Regions from separate parts of the Mesorhizobium sp. P2_F5 genome, predicted to be linked through region 3. Evidence: predicted binding sites of a transcription regulator. Region 3 holds the regulator's gene; each other region holds the start of a gene.
The links. The regulator LexA, encoded in region 3, represses DNA repair genes until DNA is damaged. The targets are predictions, from matches to a motif close to TGTTCNNNNTGTGTTCNG.
Positions count from the first base shown of each region.

Region 1 (6,225 bases), on a different contig from region 3:
CTTCGGCGTCCCCCATGATGGCCGCGACCTTCTGGAAGGTCTGCATCTCGTGTTCAGTAATCCGGGCGTTTCGCATCCTGGCTTTCAGATCGGCGATGCGTCGGCCCAATGAGGCCGACGTTCCGATTTCTCTTTTCGACATGGCGTCGTGCTCCTCCCCCAACCCATGCTTGGTTTTGCCCTCTGCCCGCTTGGCTGCACCCATTGCTGCCTATTTATAAGGCAGCACGAATACAGTCGCGGCAACGCGCGGTACCAGGGAAGGTTCCAGCGTAAAATGGTCACGAAATAATACGGGAAGGCGGGCAGCCCGAACCGGCGACTAGGCGCCGCAACCACCGGCTGCGGCCACCAGGCCAAACCAACCCCCGTCGCTATTGGCGACGCGGATCAGACTTCAATCACCTTGCGCTGACAGTCAGCGAGAGGCTGACGGTACGGCTGCGGCCGAGCGCGCCGTTTCGGGTGAGAACACCACGAAAGCAAAGATCAGAACGGCAGCGGCGACAATCAGCGAGCCACCGGCAACGACAGGCTCAAACGCCGGATTTCCCTGCAGCATCACATAGAGTGCTGGCAGCATGATCACCACGCCAACCGTATAGAGCCAGTAGTGGATCATGGCGATGCGACGCGCCGCCTTTTGTGGATTGAGCGCGTAATAACCGCCGAAGATGGCGCTCGTCACCCAGCCCAGCAGATTGATATGCGCATGCGCCGGGAAGGCGCTGTGGTCGCCCGAGATCGCCATCTGCAGGCCGGCCGCGATCCCCAATATGAGGAACACGATGGCGGTTTTAAAGAAAAGTTCCGAAACCCTAGGCATGTCGTTTTCTCCCCGATGCCGTTTACCCCAATATTGCGAAGGCTACACTCGGGAGCGGAGATTTGCCATGCCTTACTTGGGGTTAGTAACGCTTTTCCCTTGATATTGGCAGTTCCGTCGTACCGTCAAAAAAGCCGCCGGGGCGAGACCCGGCGGCTTGGACGTTCGATTGGCCGTTTCAGCCGCGATCGGCTTTATGGCGTTGGCGCAGGGGCCAGCTTGGCGGCCATTTGGTCGATCTTGTCGGCAAGCACACCGTTGGCCCAGTCGGTGACTTCGGGGTCGACCGGCTTGTTGGCCATATCGGCGAGTGCGTCATCAAGCGATGGGATGCCGAGAGTGGCGGCGTCGGCAGCCGTCTGCGCCGCGTCAACCGCCGCTTGAGCATCCGTGACCGCGGCCTCCAGATCCGCGATCGCTGCGGCCTGGGCCGCCGCCACCTCGGGCGTTGCAGGCGTAATGGCATTCGCCGCGTCGAACAGCGCCTGCTGGGCGGGCACCGCGTCCTCGGCCGCCGTCAGCGCCGCCTTTGCGTCGGCAAGCGCGGCTTGGGCGTTCTTGGCAACTGCCGACGCCGTCACATAAGCCTGAACGCCGGCGAACTTCTTGCTCTTGGAGTTCAAATAGGCGTTGATGTTGCGTTGCAGCGAGTTCAGCCGGCCAAGCTTGGCGTGGATGTTCTTATCCTTGGGCGTCGCGGCGACCTCGACGTCATCGACGGTGGCCTCGTCATCAGTCGAGGCCTTCTTTCCGGCGTGAGCCGATGCCGACTTGCCATGCGAAGCGCTATTGCCGGATTTGCCGCTATTGCCGTTGCCGCCGCCATTGCCGTTGCCGCCACCGTTGCCGCCGCCATGGCCGTGGCCACCACCGTTACCGTTACCACCAGCACCGGCCAAGGCCGGAGAGGCCAGGAGCGCAAACGCGGCAAGCGCCGCCAAAAGAGTTTTTCGGGATGTCATGATACCTCCTCGGGGGATAGCCACCTCCGCCGACTCGCTATAGCAGCGCCATATGAGAATTTGCTAATTCGATGGAGTAAACTTTAGATAAATGTGGTTGCGATACGCGATAATCGGGCTGCAAAGGGCCGGGAAAAATCTTGTAAATAATTGAAATATAAACACAAATGTGAAAATCGCCGAGCGAACCGGCCCTTTGCGCGACTGACGCCCTATACTGATCAGACCTTAGGCCTAATTGCTGTGATACTTAGGTCGCAACCATGACCGTCGTCGCGTAATTTGTCGAACTGGTGTCGAGTACGGATTCGACATGACCCAGCAACCAACTTGGTGATCGAGCTGCCGGCAGAGCCGCCTTCGAGGCGGATGTATTGAGCGCCAGAAAAGCAGGCGTTCGGAGCATCGGTGATGGTCGATTGGTCGCCCGGGAAGGACGGCCTTCTCAACCGCTTGCGGCATTGGGCCTATGGCATCAGCAGGATATCAGCGCCCGGCTGTTCGTCGAACAGCACCGCGCAGCCGCGCCTCAGCGCCACCGCAGACAGCGCATTGGCCACCGCCTCGTCCGGCGACACGAAATCGCCGGTCAGCACCCGCAACTCTTCTACCGCCTTGGCCATCGACACGCAGTGCCCGGCAACGCGATCGCTCGTGCAGGCGTCAATGACGCTGACGAGGTCGATCATCTCGAACTGGCCCATACCGGCCTCCACGAAACAGTGTCCCATCGAGACAATCAACGCCGCGGCGAGAGACAATGTTCCCTGCGCCCGGCGGCAAGGCAGATCAAATCTACTGCCGGTCTCCAGCAAACTCACTGGAGGTAAGCGCCGCGCTTGACAGCGGACCCTGTTTGTTCTCTATTTGTTCGCAAAACTACCCCTAGCAACAGACGCGGCTAATGCTGCAACGCCCAAAGGAACGGCCGGGATGGAACCCACCATCCTGCATGCGGATCTCGACGCCTTCTATGCCTCGGTCGAGCAGTTGCTCGACCCGTCGCTCAGGGGCAAGCCGATTGCCGTCGGCGGTGGTGTCGTGCTTGCCGCTTCCTACGAGGCCAGGGTTTTTGGCGTGCGCGGCGGGATGCCGGGACGACGCGCGCGGAAGCTTTGCCCGCAGTTGATCTTTGTCGGCGGAAATTTCGGCGAGTACCAGAGGCTGGGCGACGCCGCGATCAAAGTGCTCGACGATTTCACGCCGCTGGTCGAGCGCATCTCCATCGACGAGGCCTTTGCCGATGTCGCCGGCTGCACGCATCTGTTCGGGTCGCCGGCCGAGATCGCCGCCAAGGTGCGGCGGCGTGTGCGGGCGGAACTCGGGCTGCCGATCTCGATCGGCGTGGCGCGCACCAAGCATCTGGCCAAGATCGCCTCGCAAGTGGCAAAACCCGACGGGATGGTGGTGGTCGATCCGGCAACGGAGCTCGCCTTCCTGCACGATCTGCCTGTCGGGTTGATGTGGGGCGTCGGCCCGGCGACCAAAGCGCGGCTGGCCGAGATCGGCATCGAGACCATCGGCCAGCTGGCAAAGACGCATAGCGGCGCGCTGCGCCGGCTGCTCGGGCCTGCCGCCGGCGAAAAGCTGGCGTCACTGGCGTGGAACCGCGACCCGCGAAAACTCGAAACCCACCGTCGATCGCATTCCGCCGGTGCGCAGTCGGCACTTGGCAAGCGGCCTGCCGAGGCCCGTATCTTCGGACCTGTGCTGCTGCATCTGGCAGACCGGGTCGCCAGCCGCCTCAGGGCAAAATCGCGGCCCGGCCGCACGGTGACAGTGCGGGTGCGTTTCGCCGATCTGCACGCTGTCACGCGCTCGCTGACGCTCGAGCAGCCGATTTCGGCGACCGCGATGCTGGCCGAAATCGCCGAGGAACTGGTGCGCGGCGTGCTGGCCGCCAACCCGCGGGAAAAGACCATCTCACTGCTGGCGATCTCGGTGTCGCAACTGGAAGAAAGTGCCGAGCTGCAGCTGGAACTGCCGCTCGGGCTCGATGACGAGAAGCAGCGGCCCGGCAGCAAAAAGGGCCTGGCGCGCTTTGGCGCCGACCGCGCCATCGACAAGATCCGCCAGCGCTTTGGCAGAGAGGCGGTCGGCTATGGCGCGGTGGCGCTGGAGGCCCGGCGCTCGGTTCCCGACGCCTTCCGCGAACTGGCGGAAAAGGAGCTGTGAGAACTATCGGCCGGTGCGCCAATAGCGATGCACCTTGACGCCGCTTGCCCCATGCCAAGGCTCACAAGCTATGCCGTCATGGTCGGCGTCGTGCGTCGGCCAGTAGCCCGGTTCTCCCACATGCGCAGGGGCCAGGCCGACGGCACGCGCAGCGCTACAGTTCGGAAATGCCGCAAGGTGCCTGAGCACGGCCCATGGCGAGTCGAACCGGACGCCCAGAAAGCCGTAGACGATGTAGCCGAACAACAGGATGAACGGGGCCAGCATGGCCAGCCATCTCAACCTGCCCGACCTGCCATGGCGGCGATGCATTGGCCAACGCACGAACGGCAGGAGCATCATCCTTGGCACGCCCCCTTCTTGGCACGCTCCTTCTTGGCACGCCCCCTCTTGGCACGCCTTGGGGCCTCACTCCCTGAAGGCGCGGTTGATCTGGTCTTGCAGCGGCTTGACGAGGTAGGAGATCACGGTCCGGTCGGCGGTCTTGATGAAGGATTCGACCGGCATGCCCGGAACCAGCTTGATCTCGCCAAGGCGAGCCACTTCCGCGCTCGTGGTCGCGATGCGCACGGTGTAGTAGCTGATGCCGGTGCGCTGGTCGGTGGTCGTGTCCGGCGAGGTGCGCTCGACCGTGCCGTTGATCTGCGGCGTGGTGCGCTGGTTGAAGGCCGAGAAGCGCAGTGCGGCCGGCTGGCCGACCCATAGCTGGTCGATGTCGCTCGGCGCGATCTTGGCCTCGACGGTCAGGCTGTCGCTGTCGGGCACGATCTGCATGATTGTCTGGCCGGGGGTGATGACACCGCCGATGGTATGGACGATGGACTGCTGAACGACGCCGTCCTGCGGCGCACGAATGTCGATGCGCTTGAGCTGGTCCTCGGCGGCGATCTTGCGCTCCGTCAGTTCGCCAACCTTGGCGTCGATATCGCGCAACTCCTTGTTGACGTCGGTGTTGAGTTCGAGATCGATCTGGATGATCTGCAAATTGATCTCGGCAATCTTGCCCTGGGCCTGCGCCTGGGCCGCTATCAGCTGGCTGCGCTCGCCGTCGAGCCGCGCCGACTCGCGCTCCATGGCCGTCAGGCGGTCGATGGAAATCAGCCGCTTTTTCCACAGCTGACGTATGCTGGCCAATTCCTCCTCGACGAGCGTGATTTCTTTCGACTTGGCGTCAGCCTGGCCCGTGTTCCCCACGATCTCCTTCTGCAGCTGGAGGATGCGCTCCTGCAACTGGCTCTTCTGGCCGGACCGGGACGCCCGCCCCGTCTCGAAGACCTGCTCCTCGCCGGCAATGATCTCGGCGATCGCCGGGTCGTCGCGGCGATCGAGAACATCCCTAGGGAAGGCGATGGTGTCGGCGCCCTCGCGCTCGGCCTCGAGGCGCGCCTCGCGCGCCGACAGCTGGTCCAGCGACTTGGTCACCACGGCAAGGTTGGCTGCCGGCATGGTGGGGTCGAGGCGCACGAGCAGCGCACCGTGCTTGACGCGGTCGCCGTCGCGCACGGCGATCTCGCCGACGATGCCTCCGGTCGAATGCTGCACGTCCTTGACGTGGGAATCGACGACGAGGACGCCGGGGGCGATGACCGCTCCGGAAATGCGGGTCAGCGATGCCCAGCCGCCGACACCGCCAACCAGCAGCGCGACCGCGACGAGACCGAAACGCATATAGCGTCGAATGGATTGGTGGGAGGAGCTCAGCATCGTTCCTCCCTTCATTCGCCTGCCGCCACCGCGCCAGGCGTCGGCTCTTCGGTGGCGAGCCTGAGACGTGGCACGGCGACCATCGGTGGCTGCGGCCGCGGGAACAGCTTGGCCAGAACGTCATCCTTGAGGCCGAAAGCCTGGACGCGACCCTGGTTCATGGCGAGGATGAAATCGACCGTGGCGAGCGCGCTCGGCCGGTGTGCCACCAGCACGACCATGCCGCCGCGCTTCCGCACCCCCATGATCGCCTGCAGGAGCGCCTGCTCACCTTCGGCATCGAGGTTTGAATTCGGTTCATCGAGCACGACCAGGAAAGGATCGCGATAGAGCGCACGGGCCAGCGCGATGCGCTGGCGCTGGCCCGCCGACACGGCCTCGCCGAGCTCGCCGATCTGGGTTTCGTAGCCGTCGCGGAAACCGACGATGAGATCATGCGCGCCGGCGGCGTTGGCCGCGGCAATGATCGCGGCGGGATCGGCATCGGGCTCGAAACGCGCGATGTTCTCGGCGACCGTGCCGGCAAACAGCTCCACGTCCTGCGGCAGGTAACCGATG
Region 1 covers NZ_JBFUEY010000024.1:60,388-66,612, forward strand. The annotation lists gene AC1DYO_RS26855 (hypothetical protein) at 1-142, opposite strand, end outside; gene AC1DYO_RS26860 (hypothetical protein) at 419-826, opposite strand; gene AC1DYO_RS26865 (hypothetical protein) at 1,021-1,788, opposite strand; gene AC1DYO_RS26870 (hypothetical protein) at 2,256-2,492, opposite strand; gene dinB (DNA polymerase IV) at 2,722-3,963, shown strand; gene AC1DYO_RS26880 (excalibur calcium-binding domain-containing protein) at 3,967-4,230, opposite strand; gene AC1DYO_RS26885 (HlyD family type I secretion periplasmic adaptor subunit) at 4,372-5,667, opposite strand; gene AC1DYO_RS26890 (type I secretion system permease/ATPase) at 5,679-6,225, opposite strand, start outside.
Region 1: the regulator LexA is predicted to act here: its motif matches at 2,646-2,663, upstream of dinB (DNA polymerase IV).

Region 2 (6,225 bases), on a different contig from region 3:
GATAAAGGGAGCAGGCTTGCCTCAGGGCAAGGGTGGGCCTCCGGGCAAGGACGGGCCTCCGGCCGCGGCGGATCGGCAAGCCACCAGCTTTCGCTGCGCAGCCGATAAGGCAGGGACCAACGGTGGGTGCTTCGCTGTTGCATGCCGCTGTTGTCGCGGGCTCGCATGGAGGCGCCGGGGCGGAGCGGAGGAGGTTTTCCGCAGAGATGTGCAGTTTTCGTGCAGGAGTCAGCGCCAGTTCCTGCGATTAGCCTAGCCCGCGCGCCCTTGCCTCACTCGCGCCCAGACGGCATAGATCGGCCATGACAAACGAACCCTACCGCCCACGCCGCTCGGTGCTTTACGTCCCGGCCTCCAACGACAAGGCGCTGGCCAAGATCGCAGCGCTGGCCTGCGATGCCGTCATCATCGATCTCGAAGACGCCGTCGCGCCCGCCGACAAGGTCGCGGCGCGCGAAAAATTGGCTGGCATTTTCGCCAGCCGGCCGAAGCGGCGCTGCGAGATGGTGGTGCGCGTCAACGCGCTGTCCAGCGAATGGGGCGACGATGATCTGCTGGCCGCGGCAAAATTCGAGCCCGACGGCATCCTGTTGTCCAAGGTCGCCACACCGCGCGACATTCTGGAAGTCGGTGACGTGCTCGACGACAATTTTGCTCCCGACAGCGTCAAACTCTGGGCAATGATCGAGACGCCAAAGGCCATGCTCAACATCGGCGCCATCGCCGAGCTCGGCCGCGACCCGGCCTCGCGTCTCAATTGTTTCGTTGCCGGAACGAACGATCTGATCAAGGAGACCGGCATTCTGGCGACGCCCGACCGGCGCTATCTCGTGCCCTGGCTGATGCAGATGGTGCTGGCCGCGCGCGCCGGCGGCATCGACATGCTCGACGGTGTCTCCAACGATTTTCGCGATCCTGACGCGTTTGCGCGCGAATGCACGGAAGCCGCCGCCATGGGCTTCGACGGCAAGACGCTGATCCACCCGGCCCAGGTCGACGCCGCCAACCATGCCTTTGCGCCCGCGCCCGAAGCCATGGCCGAGGCGCGCGCGGTGAGCGATGCTTTCGCCTTGCCGGAAAACGCCGGCAAGGGCGTGATTGCGCTGAACGGCAGGATGGTCGAGCGGCTGCATCTGGCGCAGGCCGAAAAACTGCTGGCGAAAGCCGCCGCCATCGGCGCATGATTGCCTAAGCCGGCTAGCAAGAACTCACGACAGGACTAAAACCATGAAACTCTACCGCTTTCTGTCCGCTCCCGACGATTCCACCTTCTGTCACAAGGTGACGGCGGCGCTGAACAAGGGCTGGCATTTGTTCGGCTCGCCGACCTACGCCTATGACAAGAAGACCAAGTCGATGCGCTGCGGCCAGGCAGTGGTAAAGGACGTCGACGGCCACGAATACGGGCCGGACACCAAGCTGAGCGACTGGTAGGCTTTGCCGGCACCGACGCAGGCTGTGTCGAGATTCAGGTCAGGTCGAGTCGAGAATGGCTGATACCGAGAACCGGAGCGGAGCGTACTTGAAGTACGTGAGCACCGGCCTACGCCGGCCGTAGCCTTAACTGCCGCAACCACTCATGCAGGCTTCGGCCGGCGAAGTCCGGAAGCGCAGGTATCTGCCGTTCGCAAGCGAGCCTCACCTGAATATCGACGCAGCCTTACTCGGCCGCCTCTTCGAGCTTCTCCATATCGTCGTCCGACAGGCCGAAATGGTGGCCGATCTCGTGGATCAGCACATGGGTGACGATGTCGCCCAGCGTCTCTTCGTTCTCGGCCCAGTAGTCGAGGATGGCGCGGCGGTACAGCGTGATGCGGTTGGGGCCTTCGCCGGTCTGCGGGTTCCAGCGCTCGGCGATGCCGCGGCCCTCGAACAGGCCGAGCAGGTCGAACGGCGTCTCCAGCGACAGATCGTCCATGATCTCGTCGGTCGGGAACTCGGCGATCTGGATGACGATCTCGCCGGTCAGCTTGCGAAAATCGTCCGGCAGATGCGCATAGGCCTCCAGCGCCAGGAACTCCATTTCCTCGATCGAGGGCGAGAGTTCGTCGTGCCAGGTGCGGGTCTTGTAGATGCGGGCCATGCTTTAGTCCTTTGATCCCGGCATATAGGCTTTCCCTCGGGAATCGGCAAATGAGCGCGGCTGTCGTCCGTCTTCTCGATTCGCGGACAGGAATAAATTCCGCATGACTCCGCTTGACTCTTCCGGCACCCTCTGGAATCTATAGGAACATAACAGGAACAATTGTGAGAGAAACTGACCGTCATGGCGACATCAGCCGTGGCGCGGGAGACTGTTTTTGCCCTGCGCCGCCAGATCGCGAAGATCGAGGGAACGCTGCCCGAGCGCTTGGCCGCGCCGGCTGGCGAGCGGTCTCGCGCGCGTGCTGACGGCAACGCGCCCGATCTCGATGTCGCCCCTGATATCACCATTATCCGGCGTGGCCTTGCCGTTGCTTCGCCGGATGCCTTCCTGCCCACCGGCGTCGAGCGCCTCGATGCCGCGCTGAGCGGCGGCCTGCCGAAAGCCGCCCTGAGCGAAATCCACGGCCTTGAGACCCGCAATGCCGGGGCCGTCGCCGGCTTTGTGCTGTCGCTGGTCAGCCTGATCCTCAAGGGGCAGGCCCTGCCGGTGCTGTGGATCGGCACGTCGGAGATTTTTCGCGAGGCCGGCTTCCCCTATGCCAGGGGATTGCAGGGCCTGTTCGGCATCGCGCCGGAGCAATTGCTGTTTTCCGAGGCGCCGAAACTCACCGATGCGCTGTGGGTGGCCGAGGAGGCCGCGAAGATGACCGCGCTCGCCGCAGTCATTCTCGAAATCCGCGGCAGCCCGCAGCGGCTCGACCTCACCGCAACGCGCCGGTTGCACGCCCGCGCCCAAAGCGCCGGCCGGCCGGTGTTCCTGCTGCGCCAGGCCGGCGAGGCCGAACCGACCGCCGCCCCGGTGCGTCTCATCGTGTCGGCCGCACCCGCAACATCGCGCCGGACCATCGCCGGGCCGCTCGCCGGCTCGATCGGCCACCCTGCCTTCACCGTCAGCATCGGCAAGAGCCGCACGGCTCTGCCCGGACAATTCACACTGGAGTGGAACCCCGATGAGCACCGTTTCGAAGAGAGAAGGCCAGAGAATTCTGTCGCTGTGGTTCCCGCATCTCGGGGCGGAGCGGATCCTGCGCCAGCGCCTGGGACGGTCGTGGCGTTCCCGGCCGTCGGATCATTTGCCGCCATCCCACCCACCGCTGGTAATCAGCCATCGCGACCGCAACGCCCAGCGCATATCGGCCCTCGACGAGCGGGCTGAGGCGCTGCACCTGAAGCGCGGAATGGGCATTGCCGACGCGCGCGCCATGCATCCCTCGATCGACATTGTCGAGGCCGATCCGGAAGCCGATCGCCGGCTGCTCGAAGGCCTCGCCGACTGGTGCGATCGCTACACGCCGCTGGTGGCGCTCGACGGCGCCGACGGGCTTTATCTCGACGTCACCGGCTGCACGCATCTGTTCGGCGGCGAACGCGCCATGCTGGACGACATTCTTGCGCGTTTTTTCCAGCAGGGTTTCGATGTCCGCGCCGGGCTTGCCGCGACGCCGGGCGCGGCCTGGGCGGCGGCGCGCTTCTGCGGCGATCGCATTGTTCCCTCCGGCGAGGAGGAAGCGCTGCTCTCCCCCTTGCCGCTGGCAGCACTGCGCATCGAGCCTGATATCCGCGCCAGCCTGGAAAGTGTGGGCCTGCGCACCGCGGGCGCCGTCATGGCCGCGCCGCGCGCCCCGCTCGCCCGCCGCTTCGGCGCCAGCTTGCTGTTGCGCCTCGACCAGGCGCTCGGCCGCCTCGACGAGGCGGTTTCGCCGCGCCTGCCGGTGGCGCCGCTTTCGGTCGAACGCCATCTCGCCGAACCGGTCGTGCTCACCGCCGAGATCGAGCGGCTGGTGGAAATGCTGGCGGTGACCTTGAAGGTCGATCTCGAACGCCGCGGCGAAGGCGCCCGGATGCTGGCGCTGCTGTTGTTTCGCGTCGACGGCGCCGTCAGCCGCATCGCTGTCGGCACCTCGCGGCCCCTGCGCGAACCGAAGCTGATCCAGCGCCTGTTCCACGAGCGGCTAACAGCGCTCGAACAGGACATCGATGCCGGCTACGGTTTCGATCTGGTGCGGCTTTCCGTGCTGGCCGCCGCCGCCTTCGACATGCAGCAGGCCGATCTTGCCGGCGAGACCGAGGATGACGGCGCCGACATTGCGCTGTTTGCCGACCGCATCCGCGCCCGGCTCGGCGACAATGCTGTGCTGAAAGCGGTCGCCGTCGAAAGCCATCTGCCGGAGCGCGCCGTCGCCACTATCCCCTTCTCCGAGGCGCCGCAACGGACCACGCCACCGAAAAAGCCGGACCGGAAAGACGCACCGCCCGCAACCATCTTCCCGCCGGAGCGGCCGATCCGGCTGTTCCGTTCGCCCGAGCCGATCGAAGTGCCGGCGACCGAAATGCCGGAGGGGCCGCCGCTGCACTTCCGCTGGCGGCGCGCGCTCTACCGGGTCACGCGTGTGGAGGGACCCGAACGCATCGCCGCCGAATGGTGGCATGAAGCCGTGAGCGACCCGGTCACATCGACTCGTGACTATTTCCGCATCGAGGATGCCGACGGCCGCCGCTACTGGCTCTACCGGCAAGGCCTTTACGGCAACCCGCAGGTGCCGCCACGCTGGTTCATGCATGGGGTCTTCGCATGAACGCATTGACCGTCATCCCCTATGCCGAGTTCGGCATCCAGTCGAACTTCTCCTTCCTGCGCGGCGCCTCCAAACCGGAGGAGTTGGTCGTGGCGGCCAAGCTCATGGGATTCTCCGCGATTGGCCTTGCCGATCGCAACACCGTGGCCGGCGTCGTACGCGCTTGGCAGCAGGCCAAGGCGGAAACTTTCTCTTATCACCCCGGCTGTCGGCTGGTGTTCGAAGACGGTACGCCTGACATCCTCGCCTATCCGCAGGACCGCAAGGGCTGGGGACATCTCTGCCGCATGCTCACCCAAGCCAATCTGCGCGACGAAACCGAAAAGGGCGCCACTCTTCTCCAACGCAGCGACCTGCTCGAATGGGGGGACCTGATGTCGTTGGCAATCCTGCCTGATCTGACGGCGGGCGCTAGCGACGGGCTGGCCCTGCTGCACCAGCTGAAGGATCGTTTCGGCAGGAATCTGCGACTAGGCGTTGCGCCGGACTATCGCGGCAATGACCGCTTTCGCATCGAGCAGGCGGCCGCCATGGCCGACGCCGCCGACGTAGCGCTGATGGCGACCAACGATGTGCTTTATCACAGCGCCGAGCGGCGTCCGTTGCAAGATGTGCTCACCGCGATCCGCCTCAACACGCCCGTTGCCGAGGTGGGACTGCAACTGGCAGTCAACGCCGAACGCCACCTGAAGCCGCCGCTGGAAATGGCCAGGCTTTTCCGGCGCCATCCGCATGCTCTGGCCGAGACGCTGCGCTTTGCCGGCGAGCTCAGCTTCTCGCTTGGCGATCTCCAGTACAATTATCCAGACGAGCCGACGGAATCTGGCCTCGCCCCGCAGGCCGAGCTGGAAAGACTGGCGCGGGAGGGAGCGGTCAACCGCTATCCGGCCGGTGTACCTGAATCCGTGACCAAACGCATCGAGGAAGAACTCGCTCTGATCGAACGCCTCAACTACGCTCGCTACTTCCTGACCGTCCACGACATCGTCAAGTTCGCTCGCAGCCAGGATATTCTCTGCCAGGGCCGCGGCTCGGCCGCCAACTCGGTCGTCTGCTTCTGCATCGGCATCACCGAGGTGGGGCCGGAAAAAATCAATTCGCTTTTTGAGCGCTTCATTTCCGAGGAGAGAAACGAACCGCCCGACATCGATGTCGATTTCGAGCATGAAAAGCGCGAAACCGTCATGCAGTACATTTACGAGAAATACAGCGCCAAACACACGGCACTAGGGGCCGCCGTGATCAGCTATCGAGGCCGATCCGCGCTGCGGGAGGTGTCGAAGGCCATGGGTCTGTCGGAGGACGTCAGGGCGGCTCTCTCCAGCTCGATCTGGGGCTGGTCGACATCCGAGCTCGGCGAGAAGGAGGCCCATGCCGGCGGCCTCGACCGCAATGAGACCTCGACCAGGCATGTGATCGAGCTCGCCAATGGGATCATGGGTTTTCCCCGCCATCTGACGCAGCATGTCGGTGGCTTCGTTATCACCAAGGATCGGCTCGATGA
Region 2 covers NZ_JBFUEY010000013.1:101,118-107,342, reverse strand. The annotation lists gene AC1DYO_RS19060 (HpcH/HpaI aldolase/citrate lyase family protein) at 303-1,184, shown strand; gene AC1DYO_RS19055 (DUF1737 domain-containing protein) at 1,228-1,434, shown strand; gene AC1DYO_RS19050 (metallopeptidase family protein) at 1,661-2,083, opposite strand; gene AC1DYO_RS19045 (ImuA family protein) at 2,267-3,301, shown strand; gene AC1DYO_RS19040 (DUF6504 family protein) at 3,219-4,721, shown strand; gene AC1DYO_RS19035 (error-prone DNA polymerase) at 4,718-6,225, shown strand, end outside.
Region 2: the regulator LexA is predicted to act here: its motif matches at 2,227-2,244, upstream of AC1DYO_RS19045 (ImuA family protein).

Region 3 (6,225 bases):
CGCAGGATGATGAAATCGTCGAGATCCTTGTTGGGGAAGCGCACCTCGCCCTGCACGCGGTCGTGCACCACGGTCTCGCCCTCGGTCGGCGCCTTGATGCGGATGGCGCCCCTGACGCCGGCGGGCCCCTCGGAGGGGTCGCGGTCGCGCCACGCGCCATTGTAGCGTGGCGGCAGGCTCTTGGCGCGTGCCGCCTCGCGCATCGCCTCGAGCTCGGCTGGCGTTTCGTAGGCGTAATAGGCCTTGCCCAGGCGGACCAGTTCCTCGGCCACCTCGCGGTGGCGCGGCGCACGCTCGAACTGCGAGACGGCCTCGCCATCCCAGGACAGGCCGAGCCAGGTCAGCCCATCCAGAATGGCCTGGGTTGCCGCGGCGCTGGAACGTTCGCGGTCGGTATCCTCGATGCGCAGCGCCATCGTGCCGTCGGTGTGCTTGGCGTACAGCCAGTTGAACAGCGCCGTGCGCGCGCCACCGATATGCAGATAGCCGGTGGGCGAGGGGGCAAAACGGGTGACCACCCTGTTGGACATGGCAATTTTGTTGGACATGGCAATTCTCGGGCAAAGCTGGAAAGTGGGGCGTGATCGCGCGGACTTTCGCGCTTTGCGCGTTCATGTAGCATAGGAGGTCTGGGGCGCAAGGGGCAGACCCGATGGCTGGACGTGGCCGGGGCACGGATCAAGGCGAGGGCGCTGCGACAAGCGTCAACGAACGCTCCCTGTTTGCCGACAGCCCCAATGCCGAGCCGATCCCCGTCGCGCTGCCCGAGACGCGACCTGGCCTCCGGCCTTTGTCTCCGGATGATGCCACGCCGGTGCCGGTCGTCGCACCGGGATCTGCTGTCCGTCTGCGCAAACTGCTTCGCCGTTCGTCATGGCCTGCAATCCGCCGCAGCCTTGCCGTGGCCGCCGGTACGGAACTCGACCGCGGTGTTGCCTTCCTGCTGGTGCCGGTTTTCCTGGCGGCCGGCGTCATTGCCTATTTCTCGCTGGCCAGTGAGCCGGGCTTTGCCCAGCCAATCGCCATTGTGGTGCTGACGACATGCTGTGCTGTTGTCACGCGGTCGTGGCCGAGGGCGCATCTGTGCTTTATGGCCGCGATGCTGTGCGCGCTCGGCGTCGTTGCCGCCAAGGTCGAGACCTGGCGCGCCGGAACGCAGATGCTTGGCTCCGAGATCCAGACAAGGCTGACCGGGCGCGTCGTCAGCTTGGAGGAGATGGAGAACGGCCGCGTGAGGCTGACGCTCGACGTGATTTCGACCGCTCGCCCCAAGCTGCGCTACGCGCCGGAGCGGGTCAGGCTCTCGGCGCGCACTGTTCCCGCCGATATGACCGCCGGCTCCCTGATCACCGGCTATGCCAGGCTGTTGCCGCCGACCGGTCCGGTGCGGCCGGAGAGCTATGATTTCTCCTTCGACAGCTATTTCACCGGCATCGGCGGCAGCGGCTTCTTTCTCGGCAATCCCAAAACCATCGTCGCGCAGGGACCGCCACCGCCGACCGCACGGCTCTCTTCGGCGATCGAGAATGCGCGCGAGAGTATTGCCGACCACGTCCGCAGCAAAATCGGCGGCGCCGAAGGCGAGATTGCCGCGGCGCTCATTGTCGGCGTGCGCGCCGGCATCCCGGATGAGGTCAACGAGGCGATGCGGCGCACCGGCATCTACCACATCATCTCCATTTCGGGCCTGCACATGGCGCTGGTTGCCGGCACCATCATGGCGTTGCTGCGGGGCGCCTTTGCGCTGTTTCCGGATTTCTCCTCGCGCCGGCCGGTGAAGAAATATGCGGCCGCCGCAGCGCTTGTCTCCATCGCTGCCTATCTCGTCATTTCAGGCATCGTGGTTGCCGCCGAGCGCAGCTTCATCATGCTGGCGGTCATGCTTGTCGCGGTGTTGTTTGATCGCGCGGCGCTCACCATGCGCAATCTGGCGATCTCGGCCATCGCCGTCATCCTGGTGTCGCCGCATGAAGTGGTCGGCCCCAGCTTCCAGATGTCGTTTGCCGCAACCGCCGCGCTTGTCGGCGCCTATGCCGGCTGGGCCGACTATCGCGCCGACAAGGTGAGACCGCCGCCGGCGAAACGCTCCTTTGTCAGCTTCCTGTCGCGAAAATTCCTGCTGGCCATGGGCGGTCTCGCCATGACCTCGATTATCGCTGGCAGTGCTACCTTGCTGTTTGCCATCTGGCATTTTCAGCGCGTGTCGCCGCTCAGCCTGCTCGCCAATCTCACTGTGATGCCGATCGTGTCGTTGATCGTCATGCCCTTTGCCGTGCTTAGCGCGCTGGCCATGCCATTCGGCGCCGACGGGCCATTCCTATATGTGATGGGCAAGGGCCTGACGGCGATGATCGCCATATCGGCCTGGATTTCCGAGCGCTCGCCGGTCGATGCCGTCGGGCTGATCTCCATCCGCTCGGTGCTGCTAGTGGCGGTCGCCCTCGTTATCGCCACCATGGCGACTACCTGGCTCCGGCTCGCAGCCGTGCCTTTCGCACTGGCCGGCCTGTTGACGGTGCCGCAGGTGCGCACGCCTGACGTGCTCATTTCCGAAGATGCGCATCTGGTGGCCATGCCGATCGGCGGCGGCGAGCTCGCTCTCAATCGCGAACGCTCGAACGAATTCACCACCGACAATTGGAAACGCGCACTGAGAGCCGAAACCATTATCCCGCCTGAGATTTTCGAGGCAACAGATACGCGGTTCGATCTCGATCCGCTCGACTTGCCGCCAGGCGCGCCCTTCTATTGCAGGGGCGATCTCTGCATTGCGCGGCATCCATCCGGCGCCATCATCGCGCTGGCGAAGGATCGCAACGCGGCTCGGCCGGCTTGTGCTTTTGCGAGCCTGATCGTCATCGACGATGCCGCCGCCTACAATCCGTGCCGCGACCCGCTGGTGCTGGTCGTGACGAAGAAACAGCTTGCACGCAACGGGAGTGCCGCCGTCTTCTTCGATCCACAATCGGCCGCGACAGCGCCAACGATCCGCTTTGCCGTCGACAAGCCGTATCGCCCCTGGCACGAGCAACGCCGCTTCTCACGCGAAGCGCGTGGTCTGCCGCCTTACAAGCAGCGCGAAAAGTACAAACCTGAGCCGGCTCAGTAGCGCCGGATCAACCCGACCAGCTTGCCCTGCACCTTGACCCGGTCCGGACCGAAGATGCGGGTCTCATAGGCCGGGTTGGCGGCTTCCAGCGCGATCGAGGCGCCCTTGCGGCGGAAGCGTTTCAGCGTCGCTTCCTCCTCGTCGACCAGCGCCACGATGATCTCGCCGGGGCTCGCCGTGTCGGCATTGCGGATGATGACCGTATCGCCGTCGAAAATGCCGGCCTCGATCATCGAGTCGCCCTTGACCTCGAGCGCGTAGTGTTCGCCGCCCATGATCATATCCGGCGGCACCGAGATCGAATGCGTCTGGTGCTGGATGGCGTCGATCGGCACACCGGCGGCGATGCGTCCCATCACCGGGATCGACACCGCGGAAACCGCATCGTCATTGCCGGCAGACATCGAACGCGACGACGAGCCCGGCTTGATCTGGCGGCCGAGACCGCCTTGCCCCACACCGCCTTGGCCGCCTTGTCCGAGACTGCCCTGGATGACGCTTGGCGAAAACTTCCTCGCCGCATTGAGGCCGGGCGCGATCGAGTCGGGCAGCCGCAGCACTTCCAGCGCGCGCGCCCTGTTCGGCAGCCGGCGAATGAAACCGCGCTCCTCGAGAGCCGTGATCAGGCGGTGAATGCCGGACTTCGAAGCGAGGTCGAGCGCCTCCTTCATCTCGTCGAAAGACGGCGGGATTCCGCTCTCCTTCAGGCGTTCATGGATGAACATCAGAAGTTCATGTTGCTTGCGCGTCAGCATCGCGGCCCCCACGGGTTCTGAAACCAGAATCGGAAAAAACAAACCCAGAACAAACACTATCTGTTCCAGTTGTGTTCCGCAACCATTTAAAGTTTAATGAATGTGTTGACGTTTTGTTCAGCATACGTCGGCGCGCGGCAGGCAGCCTGCGCTCGTTTGCCGGCAACGGTGTTGAACGAAGCCAAAGCGCTGAGGGTCGCGCCATCGGCTAGTTCACGCGTTGCCCGATCGCCGCTTCTTTTTCGGGTGCGGTTGCGCCGCATCAACCGCGCCGCCCGGCTCACTCTGGGCATAGACCTGCAGCGTGTAGCCGATGTGAACGGTCATCAGTGTTTTCGCGCGTTCGGCGTCGCGATCAAGGGCTGCTTCCATCAGTGCGGTGTGGTGTTCGATCGCCACGGCGTCGCGCAGGGCCTCCATGGCCTTCTGGTGTCCATCCTTGCGGCCGGCAGCCGCGCGCAGCGTCGGGGCCAGTCCCAGAAAGCGGTGATGGCGATGCAATTGGTCGGAGATCGTCGCATTGAAGCGCAGAAGCCAGCTGGATGTCGCGGCACTGAGCAGCGCCGCATGGAAGGCATCATGTTTTTCGTACCATGCATCGACGGTGTCATCCGAGGGATCGTCGAGAACGGACCCGCACCGTGAGAGACGATAATGGGTGGCAACGATCGCGTCTTCCCACTGACGGTCGCCCTTCTCGATCGATTCCACCAGCAAGGGCAGTTCGACCACCCGCCGTGCGCGCGCCAAGTCCTCGAGCTCCGCCCGAGAGACGGGAGCGACCGCAAACCCACGGTTGCTGATGGCCGTCACAAGCCGTTCGGCCTCCAGCCGCGACAGCGCCTCGCGCAGCGGCGTCCAGCCGATACCGTAGGTGCCGCGCAGCGTGCTCAGCTTCAACGGCGCGGCAGGCGCCAGCCGGGTCGCAAGAATATCGCGCCTGAGCAGCCGATAGGCCGCTTCCGTCTTCGAGGACTGCTCGTCATCCAGCATCGTGACCAATCCGACAGATTGCTCGGCTGATGATTATATATCAAAGCCTTTCATTGCGTAAATTATATATAATGTTTGACAGCTTCCGGAGGACCGCTCAAGATCGCCGGCATGTTTGGGCGGGCAGGCTCCGCCGAGTGCGTTTGTCCACGGAGGGCACCGGATCATGAGCATGACACCCGATCTCGCTGCAATCGAAGCGATGGATGCCGCTGATCCGCTGCGCTCGATGCGTGAACGCTTTGTCTTGCCGGAGGGCGTGATCTATCTCGACGGCAATTCGCTGGGCGCCGCGTCACCAGCCGTCTTCAGCGAACTGCAGCAGGCCGCGACGCGGGAATGGGCGCAGGATCTCATTCGCGCCTGGAACACCGCAGGCTGGTTCAACATGCCGGTGGAACTCGGAGATCAGCTCGGACGACTGATCGGTGCGGCCAACGGGCAGACGGTGGTCTGCGACACAACCTCGATCAACATCTACAAGCTGCTGCACGCCGCGCTCGGCATGCGGCCGGATCGGTCGGTCATCGTTGCCGAGGGCGACAGTTTTCCGACCGACCTCTATATGGCCGAAGGCGTGGCCTCGACCCGGCCGGGAACGCGGCTGCGGCTGGAGGGCGTCGACGCGACGGCAATCGAGGAGCTGATCGACGACAGAGTTGCCGTCATCCTGGTCAACCACGTCAACTACAAATCCGGCCAGTTGCGCGACATGGCGGCGCTGACGCGCAAAGCGCATGACGCCGGCGCGCTGATCATCTGGGATCTCTGCCACACCGCCGGCGCCTTGCCGGTCGAACTTGACCGTGCCAATGCCGATTTCGCCGTCGGCTGCACCTACAAATACCTCAATGGCGGCCCGGGCTCGCCGGCGTTCATCTACGCTGCCGCGCGCCACCATGGCGATGTCCACCAGCCGCTCAGCGGCTGGTGGGGCCATGCGCGGCCCTTTGCCTTCGAACAGGGCTTTGCCGTCGGCAGCGGCATCCGCCGCTTTCTGTGCGGAACGCAGCCGGTGCTGTCGATGCGGGCGCTCAAGGGCGCGCTCGATATCTGGAACGATGTCGACATGGCGGCGGTGCGCAAAAAGAGCATCGCGCTGACCGACCTGTTTATCCAGCTCGTCGAAGCCAGATGCGGCGCCTATGGGCTTGAACTGGAAAGTCCTCGCGACGGCAGCCAGCGTGGCAGCCAGGTGTCGTTCCTCCACCCGCACGGTTATCAGGTGATGCGCGCACTGATCGAACGCGGCGTGATCGGCGATTTCCGGGCGCCGTCGACCATCCGTTTCGGCTTCACGCCGCTCTATGTCGGTTACGGCGACGTCTGGCAGGCGGTCGAAGTGCTGGAGGATATTCTGCGCACCGG
Region 3 covers NZ_JBFUEY010000018.1:118,721-124,945, forward strand. The annotation lists gene gltX (glutamate--tRNA ligase) at 1-530, opposite strand, end outside; gene AC1DYO_RS22730 (ComEC/Rec2 family competence protein) at 653-3,109, shown strand; gene lexA (transcriptional repressor LexA) at 3,103-3,864, opposite strand; gene AC1DYO_RS22740 (GntR family transcriptional regulator) at 4,078-4,857, opposite strand; gene kynU (kynureninase) at 5,024-6,225, shown strand, end outside.